DNA from 2 places in the Streptomyces sp. NPDC031121 genome. Region 2 is predicted to be linked to the other one. Evidence: riboswitches for the same ligand, from Rfam matches in the RefSeq annotation. Region 2 holds a riboswitch; the other holds the start of a gene.

Region 1 (11,194 bases), on a different contig from region 2:
CCCGCCGGCCACGCGCTTCCGCAGCTGCGGATCGGCGTGAACGGCGAAGGCTTCCTCGAAGCGCTCGGCGACTTCGAAGAGCCCGTCGGTCCTGCATTCTGGGAGCGCGGATGAGTACCGCCACTGACAAGCGGAAGGCGCCCGCCGGCGAGCGCGTGGCCGACTGGGCGGACGGCCGCCTGGGCATCTACAGCCTCGCCAAGGCGAACATGCGCAAGATCTTCCCGGACCACTGGTCCTTCATGCTGGGTGAGATCTGCCTCTACAGCTTCATCATCATCATCCTCACGGGTGTGTACCTGACGCTGTTCTTCCACCCGAGCATGAACGAGGTGGAGTACCACGGCTCGTACGTCCCGATGCAGGGCGTCATGATGTCCGAGGCCTTCGCCTCGACCCTGGACATCAGCTTCGACGTCCGCGGGGGCCTGCTCATCCGGCAGATCCACCACTGGGCCGCGCTGATCTTCGTCGCCGCGATGATCGTGCACATGATGCGCGTCTTCTTCACGGGCGCGTTCCGCAAGCCGCGCGAGATCAACTGGGTCTTCGGCTTCCTGCTGCTGGTCCTCGGCATGTTCACCGGCTTCACGGGCTACTCCCTGCCGGACGACCTGCTCTCGGGCACCGGTGTCCGCTTCATGCAGGGCGCGATCCTGTCCGTGCCGGTCGTCGGCACGTACCTGTCGTTCTTCCTCTTCGGCGGCGAGTTCCCCGGCGGCGACTTCGTGGCCCGGTTCTACTCGATCCACATCCTGCTGCTGCCCGGCATCATGATGGGCCTGCTGGTGGCCCACCTGATCCTGGTCTTCTACCACAAGCACACCCAGTTCCCCGGCCCCGGCCGGACGAACAACAACGTGGTCGGCATGCCGCTGCTGCCGGTCTACATGGCCAAGGCCGGAGGCTTCTTCTTCCTGGTCTTCGGTGTCATCGCGGCCATCGCGGCGATCGCCTCGATCAACCCGATCTGGAACCTCGGCCCGTACCGCCCGGACCACGTGTCCACCGGTGCGCAGCCCGACTGGTACATGGGCATGCCCGAAGGCCTGATCCGCGCCATGCCGGGCTGGGAGATCAACCTGTGGGGCCACACGCTCGTCCTGGGCGTGTTCATCCCGCTGGTCCTCTTCCCGCTGGTCCTCGGATCGATCGCGGTGTGGCCGTTCATCGAGTCCTGGATCACCGGTGACAAGCGCGAGCACCACCTGCTCGACCGCCCGCGCAACGCCCCGACCCGCACGGCCATCGGCGTCGCGTGGATCTCGGAGTACATCGTCCTGCTCATCGGCGGTGGAAACGACATGTTCGCGCAGTACTTCCACCTGTCGATCAACGCGATCACGTGGTTCGTCCGGATCGGCTTCTTCGCCGTCCCGGTCCTGGCCTTCATCGTCACCAAGCGCATCTGCCTCGGCCTGCAGCGCCGGGACCACGACAAGGTGCTGCACGGCCGCGAGACCGGCGTCATCAAGCGCCTGCCGCACGGTGAGTTCGTCGAGGTCCACGAGCCGCTGTCGCAGGACAAGCTGCACACGCTCACCTCGCACCACCAGTACCGGCCCGCCGAGATCGGCCCGACGGTCGACGAGAACGGCGTGCAGCGCAAGGTCGGTGCCATGGAGAAGCTGCGCGTCAAGCTCAGCAAGGGCCTGTACGGCGAGGGCAACCAGATTCCGAAGCCCACGGTGGAGGAGTACCAGGAGATCCAGAGCGGCCACGGCCACCACTGATCCCGAGCGGGGCTGACTTCCCACGGCCCCCGCGTCGCCACGGCGAGAGCCCCGTCCAGGGTCTGGACGGGGCTCTTTGCCGTCCCCGCGGCTGGATAGGCTGATTCCCTCCCCTTTCGACTGTGGACCACCAGGAGCGGACCATGAACGTGGCGACCCCGGCAGGCGGCGACAGCGTGGCGGCCCGCGGCTGGCCGGCCGTCCTCGACGCCCTGCTCACCGGCCGCGACCTGCACTCCGACGACACGGCGTGGGCCATGGACCGGATCATGCGGGGCGAGGCCAGCGACGCCCAGATCGCCGGCTTCATGGTGGCCCTGCGGGCCAAGGGGGAGACCGTCGAGGAGATCAACGGCCTCGTCCGGACGATGTACGCGCACGCCAACCTGATCGAGGTGCCCGGCCGGACGGTGGACATCGTCGGCACCGGCGGCGACGGCGCGAAGACCGTCAACATCTCGACGATGTCGTCGGTGGTGGTGGCCGGCACCGGCGCCAAGGTCGTCAAGCACGGCAACCGGGCCGCATCCTCCGCGAGCGGCGCCTCGGACGTCCTGGAGAAGCTCGGCGTCAACCTGGACCTCACCCCCGCCCGGGTGGTCGAGGTGGCCGAGGAGGCCGGGATCACCTTCTGCTTCGCGGTGAAGTTCCACCCGGCGCTGCGGCACGTCGCCGCCGCCCGGCGCGAGCTCGGCATCCGGACCACCTTCAACTTCCTCGGCCCGCTCACCAACCCGGCGCGGGTGCGGGCCCAGGCCACCGGCGTGGCCGACGCCCGGGTCGCGCCCATCGTGGCGGGCGTCCTCGCCGAGCGCGGCTCCTCGGCGCTGGTCTTCCGCGGCGACGACGGCCTCGACGAGCTGACGACGACGGCGACCTCCCGCGTGTGGTGGGTCCGCGACGGCCGGGTGCAGGAGCAGGCCTTCGACCCGCGCGACGTCGGCATCGACCTGGTCGACGTGGCGGAGCTGCGGGGCGCGGACGCCTCGTACAACGCCGACGTCGCCCGCCGGCTGCTGGCCGGCGAGACCGGCCCCGTGCGCGACGCGGTGCTGCTGAACTCCGCGGCCGCGCTGGTCGCCCTGGAGCCCGGCACGGGCACCCTGGAGGAGCAGATCGGGGCGGGCATCGCGCGCGCGGCCGAGTCCGTCGACTCCGGGGCGGCGCGGGCCGTGCTGGAGCGGTGGGTGGCCGCCACCAACGCCTGACAGCCGCCCGCCCCCTCGGCACGGCTCCCGGCCCGGCCCCGGTCCGCATGGCGGACCGGGGCCTTGTGCGTGCCGGATCTTGTGGCAGGATGGCTGACCAGGTCACGAGTGACAGCGTCTTGGCCCCGGCCTGCTGTCCGGCAACCCTCCTTCCGTGGCGGGGTGCCCCGGGTGATGACCAGGCCGCGGGCAGCGAGGTCCGCGGCAAGCGCGGATCCCTCGACACCAGGGGTCCTGGTCTCTCGAGGAGCCTTTTCCGTGAGCAAGCGAATGCGATAGGGCGAACCGCCCCTTCTCCACCACCTCGGACCGGCCCCCTTCCGCGTACCCGCGTGCGTGCGCCGCGGCCGTCCCCCGAGGCCTTCCCCGTACCCCGGACGGCGCAGCGCCGTACCCGCGTACGGGTGGTTTCCGAAGCCATTCAGCCCTGCAGCCGGGAGATACCGCCATGTCCGCAACCCTGAACGCCGCCCCCGCCGCCCCCGCCTCCGCAGCCTGCGGCGGCGCCTGTGACGAGCCGCTGCCCGTCCTCGGCCGCGACGTCACCGTCCCGCTCGTCACCGGCGGCGAGACCACGTACGCGGCCCTCGACTACGCCGCCAGTGCCCCCGCCCTCCAGCGCGTCTGGGACGACGTCGCCGCCTACGCCCCCTACTACGGCAGCGTGCACCGCGGCGCCGGATACCTCTCCCAGCTGTCCACCGACCTCTTCGAGCAGAGCCGGGCCGCCGTCGCCGCGTTCCTCGACTGCCGCCCCTCCGACCAGGTCGTCTTCACCCGCTCCACCACCGACTCCCTGAACCTCCTCGCCGCCGCCCTCCCCGCCGGCTGCCGCGTCTTCGTCTTCGAGACCGAGCACCACGCCTCGCTGCTGCCCTGGGGCGACGAGCAGGTCACCTACCTCGACGCGCCCCGCACCCCCGCCGAGGCCGTCGCCACCCTGGAGCGGGCACTCGCCGACCGCGACCCTTCCCCGAGCTCTCGGCTTCGCTCGAGCAGGGGAGGCCCCCACGGCCCCGCGCTCGTCTGCGTCACCGGCGCCTCCAACGTCACCGGCGAGCTGTGGCCCGTACGGGAGCTCGCGGCCGCCGCCCACGCCCACGGCGCCCGGATCGTCCTCGACGCCGCCCAGCTCGCCCCGCACCACCCGGTCTCCGTGCGCGACCTCGACGTCGACTGGGTCGCCTTCTCCGGGCACAAGCTGTACGCCCCCTTCGGCTCCGGCGTGCTGGCCGGCCGGGCCGACTGGCTGCAGCAGGCCCGCCCCTACCTGGCCGGCGGCGGCGCCTCCCGCACCGTGGCCCGGCGCGAGGACGGCGGCGTCGACGTCGCCTGGCACACGACCGCCGCCCGCCACGAGGCCGGCTCGCCCAACGTCATCGGCGCCTACGCGATCGCGTCCGCCTGCCGCGCCCTGGCCGAGGCCGGCTTCGACGGCCTCGTCGCCCGCGAGCACCGGCTCGTCGAGCGGATCCGTGAGGGCCTGGCCGCCGTCCCCGAGGTGCGGGTGCTGTCCCTCTTCGGGGACGACGCCCCCCGCGTCGGCGTCATCTCGTTCACCGTGGACGGCTGGAACAGCTCCCACTTCGCCGCCGCACTGTCCGCCGAGTACGGCATCGGCGTCCGCGACGGCCTCTTCTGCGCCCACCCGCTCGTGCGCACCCTGCTGGGCAGCGCCCCCCGGGAGCCCGGCGCCTGCGACGCCCCCGAGGCCCGGCAGCCGGGCGAGCGGTCGCTGAACGCGATCCGCGTCAGCTTCGGGGCGGGCACCCCCGACGAGCACATCGAGCGGTTCCTGCGGGCCGTCGAGGAACTCGTCACCGACGGGGCGAAGTGGCAGTACCGCACGGAGGACGGCCGCTGCGTCCCGGCGGTCTGACGTGCGCCCGGCGGGCCGACCTGCGGCGGCGGGGGCGCGGTGGCGTCCGGCTAGGCGTCCAGGCCGATGGCGAAGGCGGCTTCCAGGTCGTGCTGGGAGTACGTGCGGAACGCCACGTGCGTGTCGGTCGCCTCGACGCCGGGGATCTTGCTGATGCGGCCCGGGATGATGTCCGCGAGGTCGTCGTGGCGGGCCACGCGGACCAGCGCGATCAGGTCGTACGTCCCGGTGACGGAGTAGACCTCGCTGACGTTCTCCAGCGCGGCGATCGACTCGGCGATCTCGGGGATGCGGTCCACGCTGGTCTTGATGAGCACGATCGCGGTGATCACGGCTGGCTGTCTCCCTCGGTGGCCGTCGCTGATCGCCTCACTCTAGCCGCCCGGCCGTACCGCACCCACGCGAGGAGGAAGCCCAGCGAGAAGCCCACCAGGTGCGCCAGGTACGCCACCCCGGGCCCGCTGCCCGCCCGGTGCGCCGCCAGCCACTGCAGGGCGAACCAGAACAGCAGCACCAGCCACGCCGGGAGCCGCAGCGGCAGGAAGTACAGGAACGGGAACAGGCTGGTCACCCGCGCCCTGGGGAAGAGGAACAGGAACGCCCCCAGGACCGCCGAGATGGCCCCCGAAGCGCCGACCAGCGTCTGCTCCGAGGAGGCGTTGGCGGCCGCGTACCCGGCGAGGGCCAGGTAGCCCGTGCACACGTAGAAGCACAGGAACGCCGGCCGCCCCATCCGCTCCTCCGCCATCGCGCCGAAGACGCGCAGGAACAGCATGTTGCCGAGCAGGTGCAGCCAGCTGCCGTGCAGGAACAGCGCGGTCAGCGGCGTCAGCAGCGCACGCGGCGCGCCCTGCGCCAGCTCGGTCGGGACGACGCCCCACCGCCGGAAGTAGGCGGTGCCCGCCTCCAGCAGCCGCTCGCCCGTGCCGTACGACGGATTGAGCCCCGACGCGGGGCCGAGCAGGAACACCGCGCAGCAGCCCGCGATCAGTGCGTGCGTGGCCACCGGGCCCCCGGCCGCTGCCCGCACGGCCCGCCACTTTGCGATCATGCGGTCGAGCATGGCCCGACCGGCCCTCCCCGCCGCACCGGCAGGCCGTAGGGTTACGTGCTGCGGGCCGCCGATTCGCGCGGACGGCGGCTTTAATCGAAAGAGCTATGAAGGAGAGTGCGGCCTGATGACGGTTCCCCTGCCGACCGCGACCACCCGGTGGCGCTGCACGCTGTGCGGCAACCTGACGCGCTTCGACGTCACCCGTTCGTCGAAGGTCGTCGAGTACGTCCACCTGGACCTTGCCGGGGAGCCCAAGGTCGAGGAGCGCGAGGTGGTCAGTGAGACCATCGAGTCGGTCCGCTGCCGCTGGTGCAACGCGGTGGACCAGATCGAACTCGTGGACAGGCCGGGCGCGGACTCCTGAGGGAGCCGCGCCCGCCGGGATGGACGGTAGGGGTGACGGATTGTGGAGCCAGCAAGCGGCGCTGAGCCGGCCGATGCGGCCGGCGACGCCGCCGAGGTGCTCGACCGCCCGCTGCCGGAGGGCGTGCGGCGCCGGGTCGTCGCGCTCGTCTCGGACGCCTTCGGGGCGCTGACGGTAGCGGACCTCCCGGCGCAGCTGCGCCAGTACGCCCGCTTCACCCCGACCCGGCGGGCGAAGTTCGCGGGCAACGCCATGGCCGCGGCCGTCGAGAGCGACCCCGTCTTCCGGGGGCGCGTCGCGGGGAAGGTGCGCGAGGCCCACGCGGAGCTGGCCGGGGCCCTGGACTCCGGTGCCCCGCCGGCTGCCGCCGACCCGCTCGACGTGGCCGCGGCGGCGTACGTCCTGCGGCCCGCCGGCTGGGTGAAGCTGGTCGCCGCCGCGGGGGAGGAGGCGCAGCGCGCCGACGCCGAGCGGGCGGACGAGGAGGCCCGGCGCGAACTCGACCGGCTGCGCGCGGAGCTGGCCCACGTACGGGAACTGCAGCGGGCGGGCGGCGAGCAGGTGCGCGGCGAGCTGGAGGCGGCTCGGAAGGAAGCCGAATCGCTTCAGCGGAAACTGCGCAGCGCCCTCAGCGACGTCAAGCGCGGTGAGGCCGCCCTGCGGAAGGCGACCGCGGAGATCGACGCGGTCCGCGCCGAGGCCGCCGCCCAGGTGGCCGCCGCCGAGAGCGAGAGCCGCCGGCTCAAGTCGCGGCTGGCCGAGGCGGAGGCGGCGCTGGAGACCTCGCGCCGCGCGACCCGCGAGGGGCGCAGCATCGAGGACATGCGTTTGCGGCTGCTGCTGGACACGGTGCTGGACGCCGCCCAGGGGCTGCGCCGGGAGCTGGCGCTGCCGCCGGTCTCGACGCGGCCGGCCGACCTGGCGGACGCGGTGGAGCCGGGCCGGATGTCGCCGAAGGACATCGCGGCGCGGGCGCTGTCGGAGACCGATCCGGCGCTGCTCGACCAGCTGCTGGCGCTGCCGCAGGCGCATCTGGTCGTGGACGGCTACAACGTCACCAAGACCGGTTATCCGACGATGCCGCTGGAGAAGCAGCGGCTGCGGCTGCTGGGCGGGCTGTCGATGCTGGCCGCGCAGACGGGTGCCGAGATGACGTGCGTCTTCGACGGCGCCGAGCTGGCCGCGCCGGTGCTGCTCGCGCCGCCGCGCGGGGTGCGGGTGCTGTTCTCCAAGCCCGGGGTGACGGCGGACGAGCTGATCCGGCAGCTGGTGCGGGCGGAGCCGCCCGGCCGGCCGGTGGTCGTGGTCTCCACGGACCGCGAGGTGGCCGACGGGGTGGCGAAGGCGGGGGCGCGGCCCGTGGCGTCCGTTCTGCTACTGAAGCGCCTTTCGCGCGTTTCGTAACCCCTCGGCTGTATGCCCGATTTGGTGGTGCCGTCGGGGGACGGACCGTCAACTCCCCGGCACGCAGCGTGGCCTGCGGTGAAGAACCTGTTCGCAGGAGCGGAATTTTTCCTTCAGGGGTTTGAAGTGATCACAGCGGGCTCACTAGGGTCTGCTCAAACCTTCGTGCGGTAGATCACTCATTCGGGGTGTCGGCGGAGGTTCCGCCGCGGTGCGCCGACGAACTCGGCAGCGGCGGCCCCGACAAGAAGGAGCTCGGCTTCGTGGCGTCCCACCGTCGTCCCAAGCAGCCGAACCGCGCGCGCGTCACCGTGCTGACCGCCACGGCCGCCGCAGCCGTCGCGCTCTCCGCGCACAGCGCCTCCGCCGCGCCTGCCCAGCCCGGCAAGGACGAGGTCAAGGCCAAGGTCGACGCCCTCTACGAGGAGGCGGAGCAGGCCACCGAGAAGTTCAACGGGGCCAAGGAGCGCCAGGAGAAGCTCGAAAAGGAGATCGGGCGGATCCAGGACCAGGTCGCCCGCGGCCAGGAAGAGCTCAACCAGCTCCGCGCCACCCTCGGTTCGATGGCCAGCGCCCAGTACCGGGGCGCCGGCCTGGACCAGTCCGTCGCCCTGTTCCTCTCCGGCGACCCCGACACCTACCTCGACAAGGCCTCCACCCTCCAGCAGTTGACGGGCCGCCAGCTCGACGCCGTCCAGAAGATCCAGGCCAAGCAGCGCAGCCTCGCCCAGCAGCGCCAGGAGGCCGCCGGCAAGCTCGCCGACCTCGACGCCACCCGCAAGGAGCTCGGCGCGAAGAAGAAGGCCTCCCAGGACAAGCTCGCCGAGGCCCAGGCCCTCCTCAACACCCTCACCGCCCAGCAGCGCGCCCAGCTCAAGGACGAGGAGGCCCGCGCCAGCCGCGCCGACAGCGACCGCGCCGACCTCGGCAGCGTCAAGACCTCCGGCCGCGCCGGAGCCGCCCTCGCCGCCGCCAAGACCAAACTCGGCAGCGCCTACGTCTCCGGAGCCACCGGCCCCAGCGCCTTCGACTGCTCCGGACTGACGCAGTGGGCGTACAAGCAGGCCGGCGTCAGCATCACCCGCACCACCTGGACCCAGGCCAACGACGGCACCCGCATCGGCCGCAGCGCACTCCAGCCGGGCGACCTGGTGTTCTTCTACTCGGACCTGCACCACGTCGGCCTGTACGCAGGCAACGGCATGGTCCTGCACGCCTCCAACCCGCGCGGCGGCGTCAAGTACGAGTCCATCAACAACATGCCCTTCCAGTTCGGCGTCCGCGTCTGACAGCCGCGCCCCACACCGCCCATCCGGGCGAATTCCGCACCGCCGCCCCAACCCCCGCGCCCCGCCCATGACCTGCGTCTCAGCGGGGCGCAGCCCTGCCCACCCCCGCTCCGGCCGTTGGCCGCCCCGCGGCCGCGCGGCTACTGTCTGCCCGCGCGGAGCCCGGAACACGGCCGTCCACCCGGGGCGGACCCGGTCCCGCACTGCGGAAGGGAGCGGTTGCACGTGGCGTCCCCTCGCCGGGCCGGGCTCGTCAGCCCCGACCGGAACATCAGAATCACCGCCTTCACCGCCGCAGCAGCCGCGGCCACGGCCGCCGCCCTCACCGCGGCACCCGCCATCGCCGCCCCCGGCCACCCCCGGGAGCCCGCGGCAGGCGCCCGCGCCCAGGTCGACCGCCTCTTCCGGGAAGCCGAACAGGCCACCGAGCGCTACAACCGGGCCGGCGAGCGCGCCGACGCCCTCCGCGCCGACATCGGCCGCGCCCAGGACCAGCTCGCCCGCGGCCAGGAACGCATCAACACCATGCGCGGCGTCCTCGGCGCCTTCGCCGGAGCCCAGTACCGCTCCGGCGGCATCGACCCCGCCGTCGAGCTGATGCTCTCCGAAGACCCCGACGAATACCTCGACAAGGCCGCCACCCTGGAGCAGCTGACCGGCCGCCAGGCCCGCCAACTCGACGACCTGCGCAAGGAGCAGCGCCGACTGGCCCAGCAGCGCCGCGAAGCCTCCCTCAAGCTCGCCGAACTCGACGCCGCCCGCGCCGACGTGGCCCGGCAGAAGCGCATCGTCACCGCCAAGCTCGCCGACGCCCGGCGCCTGCTCAACGAGATGCCCGCCCCCGAGCGCGCCGACTACGAGCGGTCCTCCCGCACCGGCGGCCGCGCCGACGCCGCCACCGACCCGGGCGCCGTTCCCGCCGGAGCCTCCGGCCGGGCCATGGCCGCCGTACGGGCCGCCCGCTCCGCGCTCGGCCGCCCGTACATCTGGGGCTCCACCGGCCCCACCGGCTTCGACTGCTCCGGGCTGATGGTGTGGTCCTACCGCCAGGCCGGCGTCTCCCTCCCGCGCACCTCCCAGGCCCAGCGGCACGCCGGCCGGCAGGTCCCCCTCTCCCAGGCGCAGCCAGGAGACCTCGTGACCTACCGCTCCGACGCCAGCCACGTCGGCATGTACGTCGGCAACGGCCAGGTCATCCACGCCCCCTACCCCGGCGCCCGCGTCCGCTACGACCCCGTCAGGATGATGCCCATCGCATCCGTGACGCGGCCCTGACAGCGCGGCTGCGGCCGCCACACCCTCCCGGTCAGAGCACTAGGATCGGCGGATGCCCCCCGTCCGCCGCGCCGCCGCACCGCTCGCCCTCTGCGTGCTCGCCGCCGGCTGCTCCGCGGGCCCCGCACCCGACCCCGCCGACCGCGACATCCGCACCGCCGTCGCCGCCTGGTCCCGGCAGCCCTCCGCCCGCCCCGCCGGACTCCCGCTCGCGCAGTGGGCGTACGAGGTCACCGGCGTCCGGCGGAACGGCCACCGGGCCACCGCCGCCGCCGAACTGCGCTACCGCATCGACGGCCACGACACCGCCCCCGCCGGATCCGCCCGCGAAATCCGGCTCACCCGCACCGGCGGGCGCTGGACCGTCACCGGGGACACCGCCGCACCAGGGGCGCCGCCGCAACCCTGGGACCAGGGGCCCCTCGACGTCGTCCGCGGCACCCACGCGCTCGTCCTGCGCGCCGGCCGCGGCGGGCCCGACCCGGCGGAGGTCGCCGCCGCCGCCGCCCGCGCCGTCCCCGCCGCGGCCGCCGCCTGGCCCCGCCCCTGGGCCGGGCGGATCGTCGTCATCGTCCCCCCGACACAGGAGGCGATGGCCGAACTGCTCGGCCGGCCCGCCGCCGCCTACACCGGCATGGCCGCCGTCACCACCGGCAGCACCGGCGGCGCACCCGCCCCCGCCGACCGGATCATCGTCAACCCCGCCGCATACGGCCGGCTCAGCGCCGCCGGACGGGACATCGTCCTCACCCACGAAACCACCCACGCCGCCACCCGCCGCGCCACCACCGACCGCACCCCGCTCTGGCTCTCCGAAGGCCTCGCCGACTGGGCCGCCTACCGCGGCACCGGCACCGCCCCCGCCGACGGAGCACCCGCCCTCGCCCGGGCCGTACGCCGCGGCGACCCCCCGGCCGCCCTCCCCGCCGACCGGGACTTCGCCTTCGGCACCGACACCGACGCGCTCGCCCGCGCCTACGAAGGCGCC
Region 2 (11,194 bases):
TCAGCGCGTCGGCGCGGAGTTCTCCGTAGGCGCCGGCCCCGGTCGACAGCACCAGCGCGCAGCCGGCCTCCGACAGCACCGGGATCTCCTTGGCGACGAGGTTCATGCCGTCCCGGACGGGGTTGACCAGGGCGACGTCCGCCATGCGGTAGACCGCGAGCGAGCGAGCGAAGTCGTCCTGGACGGAGAGGAGGACCGGCTCCCAGCCGGCCGTGCCGTACTCCGCGTTGATCTCCGCGGCCAGGTCGCGGACCGCCTGCGTGTACGCCCGGTACTCGGGGAGGTCCTGCCGGGACGGGTACGCGGAGGCGAGGTGGACGACCCGGCCGTGCCATTCCGGTCGGGTCGCCAGGAGTTCCCGGTAGGCCAGGAGGCCGCGGACGATGTTCTTCGACAGTTCGGTGCGGTCCACGCGCACGATCGTCTTGCGGTCGCCGATCGCGGCCCGCAGCTCCGCGAGCCGTTCGTCGACCTCGGGCCGGCCGGCGAGCCGCCGCAGTTCGTCGGCGTCGACGCCGAGCGGGAAGACCGCCACGTCGGTGCGCCGGTGCGGCACGGGGCCGCGGGGCTGCTTGGCGACGTACCGCCCGCCGCCGCCCGGGCCCGACGGCCCCACCGGCTCGGCGGAGCCCCGCGCGTCGTCGAGTCGGGCGGAGTCGAGGAAGGAGTCCGCCCACGCCCCGGTGTGGAAGCCGAGCAGGTCGGCGCCGAGCATGCCCCACAGCAGGTCGGCGCGGATGTCGTCGGGGAGCATCCGCAGGTATTCGTGCGATGCCCACGGGGTGTGCGTGAAGTGTGCGATGCGCAGGTCGGGGCGGAGTTCGCGGAGCATGCCGGGGACGAGGGCGAGGTGGTAGTCCTGGACGAGCACGCAGGCGCCGTGCTCGGCCTCTTCGGCGAGGGCCTCGGCGAAGGCCCGGTTGTAGGCGGTGTACGCCTCCCACTCGCGGCGGAAGGCGGCGTCGAAGACGGGGGTGCGGGGGACGTCGTACAGGTGGTGGTGGGTGAACCAGAGGACGGAGTTGGCGATGCCGTTGTACGCGGCGTCGTAGGTGTCCGGATCGATGTCCAGCATCCGGACGCCGGGCTCGGCGACGCCGCGGCGGACGGCCTCGCGGTCGCCCGGTGAGAGGGCGGCGCAGATCCACAGCGCGCCCGGCTGCTCGGCGAGGGCGGCCGACAGCCCGGAGACGAGGCCGCCTCCGCCGCGGCGGGCACCGAGGGTGCCGTCGGAGTCGAGGTCGTAGGAAAGCGGACCGCGGTTCGCGGCGACGAGTACCTGGGAAGCCATGCGGCGAACCTAGCCCGGCCCGCGCCCGCTCAAACGTCCGGTTTCACCCGTGTTCGGCCGCCGTCGAGCCGCCGTCACGCCACGCGTCGGACCGCGTACTCCGCGATGTCGGCCATCGGCGGCCGCTCCTCGGTGTCCACGGGGTGGGTGCGCGGCTCGAAGCCGTGCGGTCCGCGCTCGAACTGGGTCAGCGCCGGCCGCACCTGGGGGTACCCCCGGCGGTGGCCGGGGGAGTGCCCGCGGGAGAGCCGCAGCTGGGCGGTGCGGTAGATCGCGGCGGCCATCCGGCCGAGCGCCTGCCCGTCCTGGTGGCGGTGGAGGCGTACGCCGACGTCCACCTGCGCGAGCGCGTCGAGACCGACGGTGTGCAGGGCGTCGACGAGCAGGCCCAGTTCGACGCCGTAGCCGACGGGGAACGGCAGCCGCTCCAGCAGGCCGCGGCGGACGGCGTACTCGCCGCCGAGGGGCTGGACGAAGCCGGCGAGCCGCGGCCAGTGCAGGTTGAGCAGCGGCCGGGCGACGAGTTCGGTGACGCGGCCGCCCTGGCCGGGGGCGTCGCCGAGGGGGCGGTCGTACATGGCCTTGACGAAGTGGACGTCCGGCTCGGTCAGCAGCGGGCCGACGATCCCGGTGACGAACGCGGCGGAGAAGTCGCGCAGGTCGGCGTCGACGAAGCAGACGACGTCCCCGGTGGTGGCCAGCAGCGACCGCCACAGCACCTCGCCCTTGCCGGGGACGGCGGGGATGCGGGGCAGGATGTCGTCGCGGTGGACGACGGTCGCACCGGCCTTCGCGGCGACCTCGGCGGTGCGGTCCGTGGACCCGGAGTCGACGACGACGAGTTCGTCGACGAGCGGGTACGGCAGTCCGTCGACGAGATCGCGCCGGATGACCTCGACGATGTCGCCGACGGTCGCCTCCTCGTCGAGGGCGGGCAGGACGACGCTGACCGTGGTGCCGGCCGCGCGTTTGGCGGCCAGCAGCTGGTCGAGCGGCCGGTCGGCCACGGACCAGGAGCGGTCCGCGAGCCAGCGCTCCACCTCTTCCAGCACGTTCGGCTCTCCCTGCTTCCCTCGGCCGGTTCGGCCGAAAAGTGATCCATCTCGCGCTTCGGACGGCTGTCTCAACCGCCCGGGGCTTCGGTTACAGTCTTGAACAACGCGAAGGACCGCCGCATGCCGGGGGTCCTTCGGACAAATGCCGGGGTGCGCCGTCGAGCGCGCGGCCCCGCGCCATACCGCTCATCCAGAGGGGCAGAGGGACACGGCCCGTTGAAGCCCCGGCAACCCTCCAGTCGGTTTCCCGCGACTGCGTGCAGCAGCAGCGAGGTCCCCGGCTAGGGAAGGTGCCAATTCCGTCTCATGGCGAAGTGCGCCATGGGGAAGATGAGGAGAAAGGGCCTCGCCGATCATGGCTGCACAGACCGTTGCCGTACCTTCCGCCGGAACCACCGCTTCTGCGCCCTCCGTGGACCTCGGCCCCGCGGCCGGGCTCTCCTGTCGCGAGTGCGGCACCCGCTTCGCACTCGGTCCCATTTTCGCCTGCGCCGAGTGCTTCGGTCCCCTCGAAGTCGCGTACGAGCTGCCGACGGGCGGCCCGGAGGCGCTGCGCGCGGCGATCGAGGCCGGCCCGAACAACATCTGGCGCTACGCCCCGCTGCTGCCCGTCCCGGCGGACGTGGCCTCCAAGCCCAGCCTGAACCCGGGCTTCACCAAGCTCGTCGACGCCGAGAACCTGGCCAAGGAGCTGGGCGTCACCGGCAAGCTGTACGTCAAGGACGACTCCGGCAACCCGACGCACTCCTTCAAGGACCGCGTCGTCGCGATCGCCGTCGAGGCCGCCCGGGCCTTCGGCTTCACCACCCTGTCCTGCTCCTCCACGGGCAACCTGGCGGGCGCGGTCGGCGCCGCCGCGGCGCGCGCCGGGTTCCGCTCCTGCGTGTTCATCCCGCACGACCTGGAGCAGGGCAAGGTCGTCATGGCCGGCGTGTACGGCGGCGACCTCGTCGGCATCGAGGGCAACTACGACGACGTGAACCGCTTCTGCTCCGAGCTGATCGGCGACCCGCTGGGCGAGGGCTGGGGCTTCGTCAACGTCAACCTCCGCCCCTACTACGGCGAGGGCTCCAAGACGCTCGCGTACGAGATCTGCGAGCAGCTCGGCTGGCGGCTCCCCGACCAGATCGTGGTGCCGATCGCCTCGGGCTCGCAGCTCACGAAGATCGACAAGGGTCTGCAGGAGCTCGTGAAGCTGGGCCTGGTCGAGGACCGCCCGTACAAGGTCTTCGGTGCGCAGGCCGAGGGCTGCTCTCCGGTCTCCACCGCGTTCAAGGCCGGCCACGACGTGGTCCGCCCGCAGAAGCCGAACACGATCGCCAAGTCCCTCGCGATCGGCAACCCGGCGGACGGCCCGTACGTGCTGGACATCGCGCGCCGCACCGGCGGCTACGTCGAGGACGTCACCGACGAGCAGGTCGTCGAGGCCATCAAGGTCCTGGCCCGGACCGAGGGCATCTTCGCGGAGACCGCGGGCGGTGTGACCGTCGGCGTGACGAAGAAGCTGATCGAGAACGGGCAGCTCGACCCCTCGCTGACCACCGTCGTCCTCAACACCGGCGACGGCCTGAAGACCCTGGAGGCGGTGGCCGCCGACAGCGGGCAGACCGCCACCATCCGCCCGAGCCTGGACGCGTTCCGCGCCGCCGGCCTGGCCTGACCCTCCCCTGCACCCCGCGCCCGGAAAGGCACAAGCGCCATGAGCGTCAACGTCCGCATCCCCACCATCCTGCGCACCTACACCGGCGGCCGGGCCGAGGTGCCCGCCGAGGGCGCCACCCTCGCCGAGGTCATCGCGTCGCTGGAGGCGAACCACCCCGGGATCGCCGCGCGCGTCCTGGACGACCAGGGCAGGCTGCGCCGCTTCGTGAACGTGTACGTCAACGACGACGACGTCCGCTTCGAGGGCGGGCTGGAGACGGCGACGCCGGACGGCGCGGGCGTGTCCATCATTCCGGCCGTCGCCGGCGGCTGCTGACCCGTACGCACGCAGCCGTACGCACGCGGCCGTACGCACGCGGCCGTACGCACGCGCACGACCCCGATTACCCCCTCCGGCAATAAGCGGAGGGGGTAATTCTGCTTGGTTGGGCGCGGTAGAGTTGGGGAAGTCCCCTCCGCTGTTCTTGCCCGCCGCATATGAACGGGTCGCGTGATGGGTGACATTGAGTCAATGTGCGGGTGCGTTATGGGGCTTTGGCGCGATATGTCGGGTCCGAGTTGCCCGGGAATATGACAAATTTTCGGCCTATTTTCCGCTTTCGGCGTGACCGGATTTCTCGTCGGATTGACCTGTTGCAGACAGCACCGGTGCAGATACATTCAGCCGCGGTCGAGGCGTTCCGGCGCAAGTTCTGACCCGGGACCGCGAAGTGCGGTCCTGCGCAAGGGCCAGTAATAGGGGAGTTAGGCATGGCTCAGGGCACCGTCAAGTGGTTCAACGCGGAGAAGGGCTACGGCTTCATCGCGGTCGACGGTGGTGCGGATGTGTTCGTCCACTACAGCGCCATCCAGATGGACGGGTACCGCACCCTTGAAGAGGGTCAGCGGGTCGAGTTCGAGATCTCGCAGGGCCAGAAGGGTCCGCAGGCGGACATGGTCAAGCTCGCCGTCTAGCCCCGGCGCGATCGACCACCGACGCATACACGAGGGTCCGCATCCTGAGGAGGGGTGCGGGCCCTCCGTGTGTTCCGGGGCGGGTCGCCCCGCCGGCGGGTGTGTCGCCCGCGGTGGCCGGGGATGGCGGGAAGCCGCTTGCACTCGCGGGGGTCGAGTGCTAATCATTGCGTTAGCACTCTACGAGTGAGAGTGCTACCACACAGGACCGGGTCGGTGAGGCCCGCAGGCCCGGCGGGAAGGAACCGCCGGTCACGCAGGCCGTCCGTCGCGGGCGCGGACGCGGTCCGGAGCAATCCACCCCTCCCCGCGCGCCTGGCGGCGCAGGGGGAAACCCCAGTCCTGGAGGACCACTTCAGATGGCCAAGATCATTGCGTTCGACGAGGAGGCCCGGCGCGGCCTCGAGCGCGGCATGAACCAGCTCGCCGACGCCGTCAAGGTCACCCTTGGCCCCAAGGGTCGCAACGTCGTCCTTGAGAAGAAGTGGGGCGCCCCCACGATCACCAACGACGGTGTCTCCATCGCCAAGGAGATCGAGCTCGAGGACCCGTACGAGAAGATCGGCGCCGAGCTGGTCAAGGAAGTCGCCAAGAAGACGGACGACGTCGCCGGCGACGGTACGACCACCGCGACCGTCCTCGCCCAGGCGCTCGTCCGCGAGGGCCTGCGCAACGTGGCGGCCGGCGCCAACCCGATGGCCCTCAAGCGCGGTATCGAGAAGGCCGTCGAGGCCGTCTCCGGCGCCCTGCTGGAGCAGGCGAAGGATGTCGAGACCAAGGAGCAGATCGCTTCCACGGCCTCCATCTCCGCCGCCGACACCCAGATCGGCGAGCTCATCGCCGAGGCCATGGACAAGGTCGGCAAGGAAGGCGTCATCACCGTCGAGGAGTCCCAGACCTTCGGTCTGGAGCTGGAGCTCACCGAGGGCATGCGCTTCGACAAGGGCTACATCTCGGCGTACTTCGCCACCGACATGGAGCGTATGGAGGCGTCCCTCGACGACCCGTACATCCTGATCGCCAACTCCAAGATCAGCAACGTCAAGGACCTGCTGCCGCTCCTGGAGAAGGTCATGCAGTCGGGCAAGCCGCTGCTGATCATCGCCGAGGACGTCGAGGGCGAGGCCCTGTCGACCCTGGTCGTCAACAAGATCCGCGGCACCTTCAAGTCCGTCGCCGTCAAGGCCCCGGGCTTCGGCGACCGCCGCAAGGCCATGCTCGGCGACATCGCCATCCTCACGGGCGGCACGGTCATCTCCGAGGAGGTCGGCCTCAAGCTGGAGAACGCCGGCCTGGACCTGCTGGGCCGCGCCCGCAAGGTCGTCATCACCAAGGACGAGACCACCATCGTCGACGGTGCCGGTGACAGCGACCAGGTTGCCGGTCGCGTGAACCAGATCCGCGCCGAGATCGAGAACTCCGACTCGGACTACGACCGCGAGAAGCTCCAGGAGCGCCTCGCGAAGCTGGCCGGCGGCGTGGCCGTCATCAAGGCCGGCGCCGCGACCGAGGTGGAGCTCAAGGAGCGCAAGCACCGCATCGAGGACGCCGTCCGCAACGCGAAGGCCGCCGTCGAGGAGGGCATCGTCGCCGGTGGCGGCGTGGCCCTGCTGCAGGCCTCCTCCGTCTTCGAGAAGCTGGAGCTGGAGGGCGACGAGGCCACCGGTGCCGCCGCCGTCAAGCTGGCGCTCGAGGCCCCGCTGAAGCAGATCTCCGTCAACGCCGGCCTCGAGGGCGGCGTCGTGGTGGAGAAGGTGCGCAACCTGACCCCGGGCCACGGCCTGAACGCCGCGACCGGCGAGTACGTCGACATGATCGCCGAGGGCATCATCGACCCGGCGAAGGTCACGCGCTCCGCCCTGCAGAACGCCGCGTCGATCGCCGCGCTGTTCCTGACCACCGAGGCCGTCATCGCCGACAAGCCGGAGAAGGCCGCCGCCGCTCCGGGCGGCATGCCGGGCGGTGACATGGACTTCTGATCGGCCCCGCGCTGATCGGCTGTTCCCGACCGAGGGCGGCACCCCTTCCACCCGGAGGGGGTGCCGCCCTCGGCGCGTGTCAGGAAGTGGACTGGAATCCGGCCGTGTCGAACTCGAAGCCGAACGGCTCCGCGACGGTCAGGGGCTTCCCGAAGGGCACCGTCTGCCGGGAGCGGTAGCCGTGCGGCGAGGGGTCGGAGAAGCAGGTGATCTCCGACTCCTGCATATCGACGACCAGGTAGACGGGCACCAGGCGGCCGTACACCTCCAGCTTCTCCACCCAGTCCGCATCCCTGGTCGAGACGGAGGTGAACTCCGCGACCAGGGACAGGGCGGCGGCGTCGGCGTGGCGGCCGTCCTCCTCGAAGGCGGCCTCGTCGGCCACGAAGAGATCGGGTCCGTACGCCCGTGCCGCTTCCGGGAACCGGAATAGGAAGGGCGCGATGTCCGCCACGTGCCCGTCCGGGGCATGGGCCCCGAGCTGCTCACGCAGTGCCCGCATGGGGCGGTAGTAACGCAGCTTGGACCACGGTGACACGACGATCTTCCCCCGGATGAGCTCGGCCTTGAAGCCGTCTGGCGTGTGCATTTCCTCGACGGTTCGCAGAAGGCGCTCGAACGTCGGCGGCGATGCGGTCTCTATCGTGGTGTCACGCTGGATCATGATCGTCACCGTCGTCCTCCCTGCATCGGGGTAGCCGTGCCCTGAGGCGGGCACGTTCCAGGCTAGGGGCGGAACGGCTGCCATGCCCGGATACGGGCGGAGCGCCACCCCTGGGGGCGGTGCTCCGGGCGGTGCGGGGTCGGCTCAGGAGGCAGGGAGGGGCTTCAGGAAGTAGACGTCCTCGTGGCCGCCGGGGAAGCCGGGGACGCGGGCGGTCTCCTCGTAGCCGTGGCGGGCGTAGAAGGCCGGCGCCTGGAAGGTGAACGAGGACACCGTGATCGAGCGGCAGCCGCGGGCCGCGGCCTGCGCCTCCGCCGCGGCGAGGAGCCTGCCGCCCCAGCCGTCGCGGCGGCTGTCCTCCCGCACCCACACCATCGCGATGCCCGCCCGGTCGCCCCAGGTCCAGCCGCTGAGGCCCGCGACGAGGCTCCCCTCGGCGTCGTCCACGCGCACGCTGAACTCCTCGGGGGTGCTGCCGGAGGCCTCCTTGTTGAAGGCGTCGAGCTCCTTGCCGAGCCGTTCGTCGAGGCCGGAGTCGGCGCCGCCGGTGGTGAGGGTGTGCGTCGCGTCGGTCATGCGTCCAGTCTTCAAGACCGTCCGGGCCGGGTCACCCGAATTTGTTTCACTGGGTGCATGAGCGACCTCTTCGTGAAGATCTGCGGTCTGAAGACCGCCCGCGACGTCGACGCGGCCGTGGCCGCGGGAGCCGACGCCGTCGGGTTCGTCTTCGCCCCGGGCAGCCCCCGCACCATCGGCGCCGCGGAGGCGCGGGAACTCGCCGCGCGGGTGCCCGCCGGGGTCCTCACCGTGGGCGTCTTCCGGGGGCAGCCCGTCGAGGAGGTCCGGCGCCTTGCGGAGGAGAGCGGCGTACGGGGAGTGCAGCTGCACGGCGACGAGGGCCCCGAGTTCTACGGCGCGCTGCGCGCGGAGGGCCGCACCCTGCTGCGGGCCACGGCCCTGCGGGTGGAGCGGTGCGGGGAGTACGGGGAGGACCTGCTGCTGATCGACGCGCCCGACCCGGGCTCCGGCAAGCCGTGGAACTGGGCCGCGCGGGAGTTCACGGCCCCGCGCGGGCAGTGGCTGCTGGCCGGCGGCCTGGATCCGGCGAACGTGCGGGAGGCCGTGGAGACGACCGGCGCCTGGGGTGTGGACGTCTCCAGCGGTGTCGAGAGCGAGCGGGGCGTGAAGTCCCCGGACCTGATCCGGGCGTTCGTCGCGGCCGCCCGAGGCTGAGGCCGGTCCGCCGGCCGGCCGGCCCGGCCGGTCAGCGGGCGACGCGGGCGGCGATGGCCCGGGCGCAGTCCAGAGCCTCGGTGTGCGTGGTGTCGACCTCCAGGTCGTAGACCATGCCCCGGTGGACGGCCTCGGCCTGGAGGGCGGCCATGCCGGGGGCGCGGTCGCCGCGGGCGGTCTCGCGGCCCGCGGCCGTCTCGGCGGCGCAGCGCACGCCGACCCACAGGACGTCCAGCCCGCCGAGGACCGCCTCCCACCGCGTGCGGGACTCGGCGCCGCCGAGGAAGACGTCGTCGACGATGATCCGGGCGCCGGCCCGGGCCATCTCGGCGACGCCGGCCCGCCAGGCCGCCTCCAGCGCGGCGAACGCCGGCCCGGTGCTGACGGCGCCGTCGGCACCGATGTCGAGCCCGGCGTCCGAGGACTGCATCGCCTCCGGCATGGTCTCGATCAGCGTGTCGACGCCGATGGCGAGCCAGGGCTCCGGCAGCACGGCCTGGAGGCAGCGGGCGATCCCGGACTTGCCGGAGCTGGAGCCGCCGTTGAGGACGATCATCTGTGTGGGCACGGCGCCACGGTAGGCGCGCACACCCGCACCCCGGCAAGCGACTTTTCCCCGCGGGGCGGCTGTACGGGCCCCCGATCGTGGGACGCTGGATGAAAGCGGTTCCGGCCGCTGCACCGTCGACTTGCGCTCGCTGGCATATGCCACAGGAGAGGGGGCCCGCGATGACCGAAGCCGTGGTCGAACCCGGCCGTGACGCGGACGGCGGCACGTGGGAGTACCTGCTGCAGAGCTGGCGTGGCCTGGACGTGCCGGAAGGCTGGCGCGCCGAGATCGACGGAGGACTGATCAGGTTGGTGCCACCGCCCCACCGCCACCCCAACGTGATCGTGGACAAGGTCCAACGCGCCCTGTACGCAGTCCTGTCCCCCGACCAGGGCATCTACCAGACGCTGGGCGTCCGCATCACCCCGCTGGACAAGTTGTACGTGCCTGACCTGGTGGTTGTACCGTCCGAGCTGGTGGAGGACGTGGACGGAGACGTCTCCGACCCGGTCGACGCGGCCGAGGCGCTGCTCGTCGTGGAGATCACGTCCCGGAGCAATGCCGACGACGACCGGAAGAAGAAGCTGTGGGCGTACGCTCACGCCCCAGTCGCGATGTACCTGCTCATCGACCGGTTCGACGGGCACGGGCCGACGGTCACCCTGTTCACCGAGCCCCGCGGCGGCGCCTATGGCCGCGCCGCCCGGTTCGCGTTCGGGGAGCCGGTGGCGCTGCCCGCGCCGTTCTCGCTGACGTTGGAGACCGCCGGCTTCCCCCGGTGAAGGTCAGGCGGTCGCGCCGGCGCCGGAGGCCGTCCCGTCCTGTTCGACGGACTCCACCAGCGGTGTCTCCTGGAGGACGGCGACCTGGTCGGGGGAGAGCGGTGCGGCGAAGCCGTTCAGGGCGTGCCGGTACACGTGTACCGGGGTGATGCCGTAGGAGCGGGCGACGGTGCCGGGGTCGAGGCCGCGGCGGACGGTGATCAGGTACGTCGGCCAGTCGGCCGGCGCCCCGGCCGGGGCGGCCTCGGCGGCGGGGCCGCCGCCGGAGGGCTCGCCGGCGGGCTGGGCGTGGGCGTGGGCGGGCAGGGCGGCTGCGGCGGTGGCGGCGAGCGCGGCGGCGGCGACGGCCGCGGGCAGGGTCCACCTCGGGTGGTTGCGCATGCGGTGAGGGCATCACGCGGGCCGGTGCCGGTCAACGACAAACGGTGCGTGGCGCGGCCCCCGCGGGAGCACCGCCGGTGTGCGCCGGTGCGCCCCGCCGCCCGGCCGGAGGCCCGTACGGGTGAATTCCGGTGCCGCGGCCGGCTCACGGGAGGGTGACCGTTTCTCCCCGCGGTGCGCCGGCAGGCAGCGCCCGGCCCGTACCGGACGCGGCCGTGCGGCCGCTTCTGGGCCATCCGGGCAGTGGTGCTCAAGCCGCCGCGCGCCGCGGCCCGATGAAGGGGGAGGCCGCACCTCGGAGGCGTTCCCGGCGCCGAAGGGGCGCGGCTCCGTCATGCCGCCCCGCCCCCTCATGGAGCCCCCATGCGCCTGCTCACCGGTCTGGCGACCGCCCTCGTCCTCACCCTGGCCCCCGCCGCCGTCGCCGGCCCGGCGGCCGCGAGCACCCCGGAGCCGACGCCGGTCCCGCTGCTGACCGCGGAGAACGCGATCCCGGGCAGGTACATCGTCACCCTCGACAGCGGCGTCGACGGGGCGAAGCTGGCCGAGCAGCTCAAGCTGAAGCCGTCCTTCGTGTACAGCAAGGCGGTGAACGGCTTCGCGGTGGCGATGACGACGAGCCAGCTGGCAGCGGTGCGTCTGG

Evidence for each region. Region 2 has a riboswitch for S-adenosylmethionine ahead of thrC (threonine synthase). Riboswitches for the same ligand answer to the same signal wherever they lie in the genome.
Region 1: linked by a shared signal. The riboswitch ahead of ACZ462_RS19745 (aminotransferase class V-fold PLP-dependent enzyme) and the one ahead of thrC (threonine synthase) in region 2 are both predicted to bind S-adenosylmethionine.

Annotation. Positions count from the first base shown of each region.
Region 1 is NZ_JBVIGV010000010.1:46,048-57,241, forward strand. It holds gene qcrA (cytochrome bc1 complex Rieske iron-sulfur subunit) at 1-114, shown strand, start outside; gene qcrB (cytochrome bc1 complex cytochrome b subunit) at 111-1,733, shown strand; gene trpD (anthranilate phosphoribosyltransferase) at 1,877-2,941, shown strand; SAM riboswitch class IV at 3,042-3,158, shown strand; gene ACZ462_RS19745 (aminotransferase class V-fold PLP-dependent enzyme) at 3,390-4,820, shown strand; gene ACZ462_RS19750 (Lrp/AsnC family transcriptional regulator) at 4,871-5,152, opposite strand; gene ACZ462_RS19755 (rhomboid family intramembrane serine protease) at 5,149-5,871, opposite strand; gene ACZ462_RS19760 (hypothetical protein) at 5,999-6,238, shown strand; gene ACZ462_RS19765 (NYN domain-containing protein) at 6,278-7,642, shown strand; gene ACZ462_RS19770 (C40 family peptidase) at 7,906-8,931, shown strand; gene ACZ462_RS19775 (C40 family peptidase) at 9,157-10,206, shown strand; gene ACZ462_RS19780 (hypothetical protein) at 10,259-11,194, shown strand, end outside.
Region 2 is NZ_JBVIGV010000008.1:93,225-104,418, forward strand. It holds gene ACZ462_RS16460 (alpha,alpha-trehalose-phosphate synthase (UDP-forming)) at 1-1,291, opposite strand, end outside; gene ACZ462_RS16465 (glucosyl-3-phosphoglycerate synthase) at 1,366-2,343, opposite strand; SAM riboswitch class I at 2,530-2,683, shown strand; gene thrC (threonine synthase) at 2,702-4,006, shown strand; gene ACZ462_RS16475 (MoaD/ThiS family protein) at 4,046-4,324, shown strand; gene ACZ462_RS16480 (cold-shock protein) at 4,759-4,962, shown strand; gene groL (chaperonin GroEL) at 5,322-6,941, shown strand; gene ACZ462_RS16490 (Uma2 family endonuclease) at 7,021-7,530, opposite strand; gene ACZ462_RS16495 (GNAT family N-acetyltransferase) at 7,750-8,181, opposite strand; gene ACZ462_RS16500 (phosphoribosylanthranilate isomerase) at 8,239-8,838, shown strand; gene cpt (chloramphenicol phosphotransferase CPT) at 8,870-9,406, opposite strand; gene ACZ462_RS16510 (Uma2 family endonuclease) at 9,568-10,170, shown strand; gene ACZ462_RS16515 (protease inhibitor I9 family protein) at 10,174-10,551, opposite strand; gene ACZ462_RS16520 (S8 family peptidase) at 10,915-11,194, shown strand, end outside.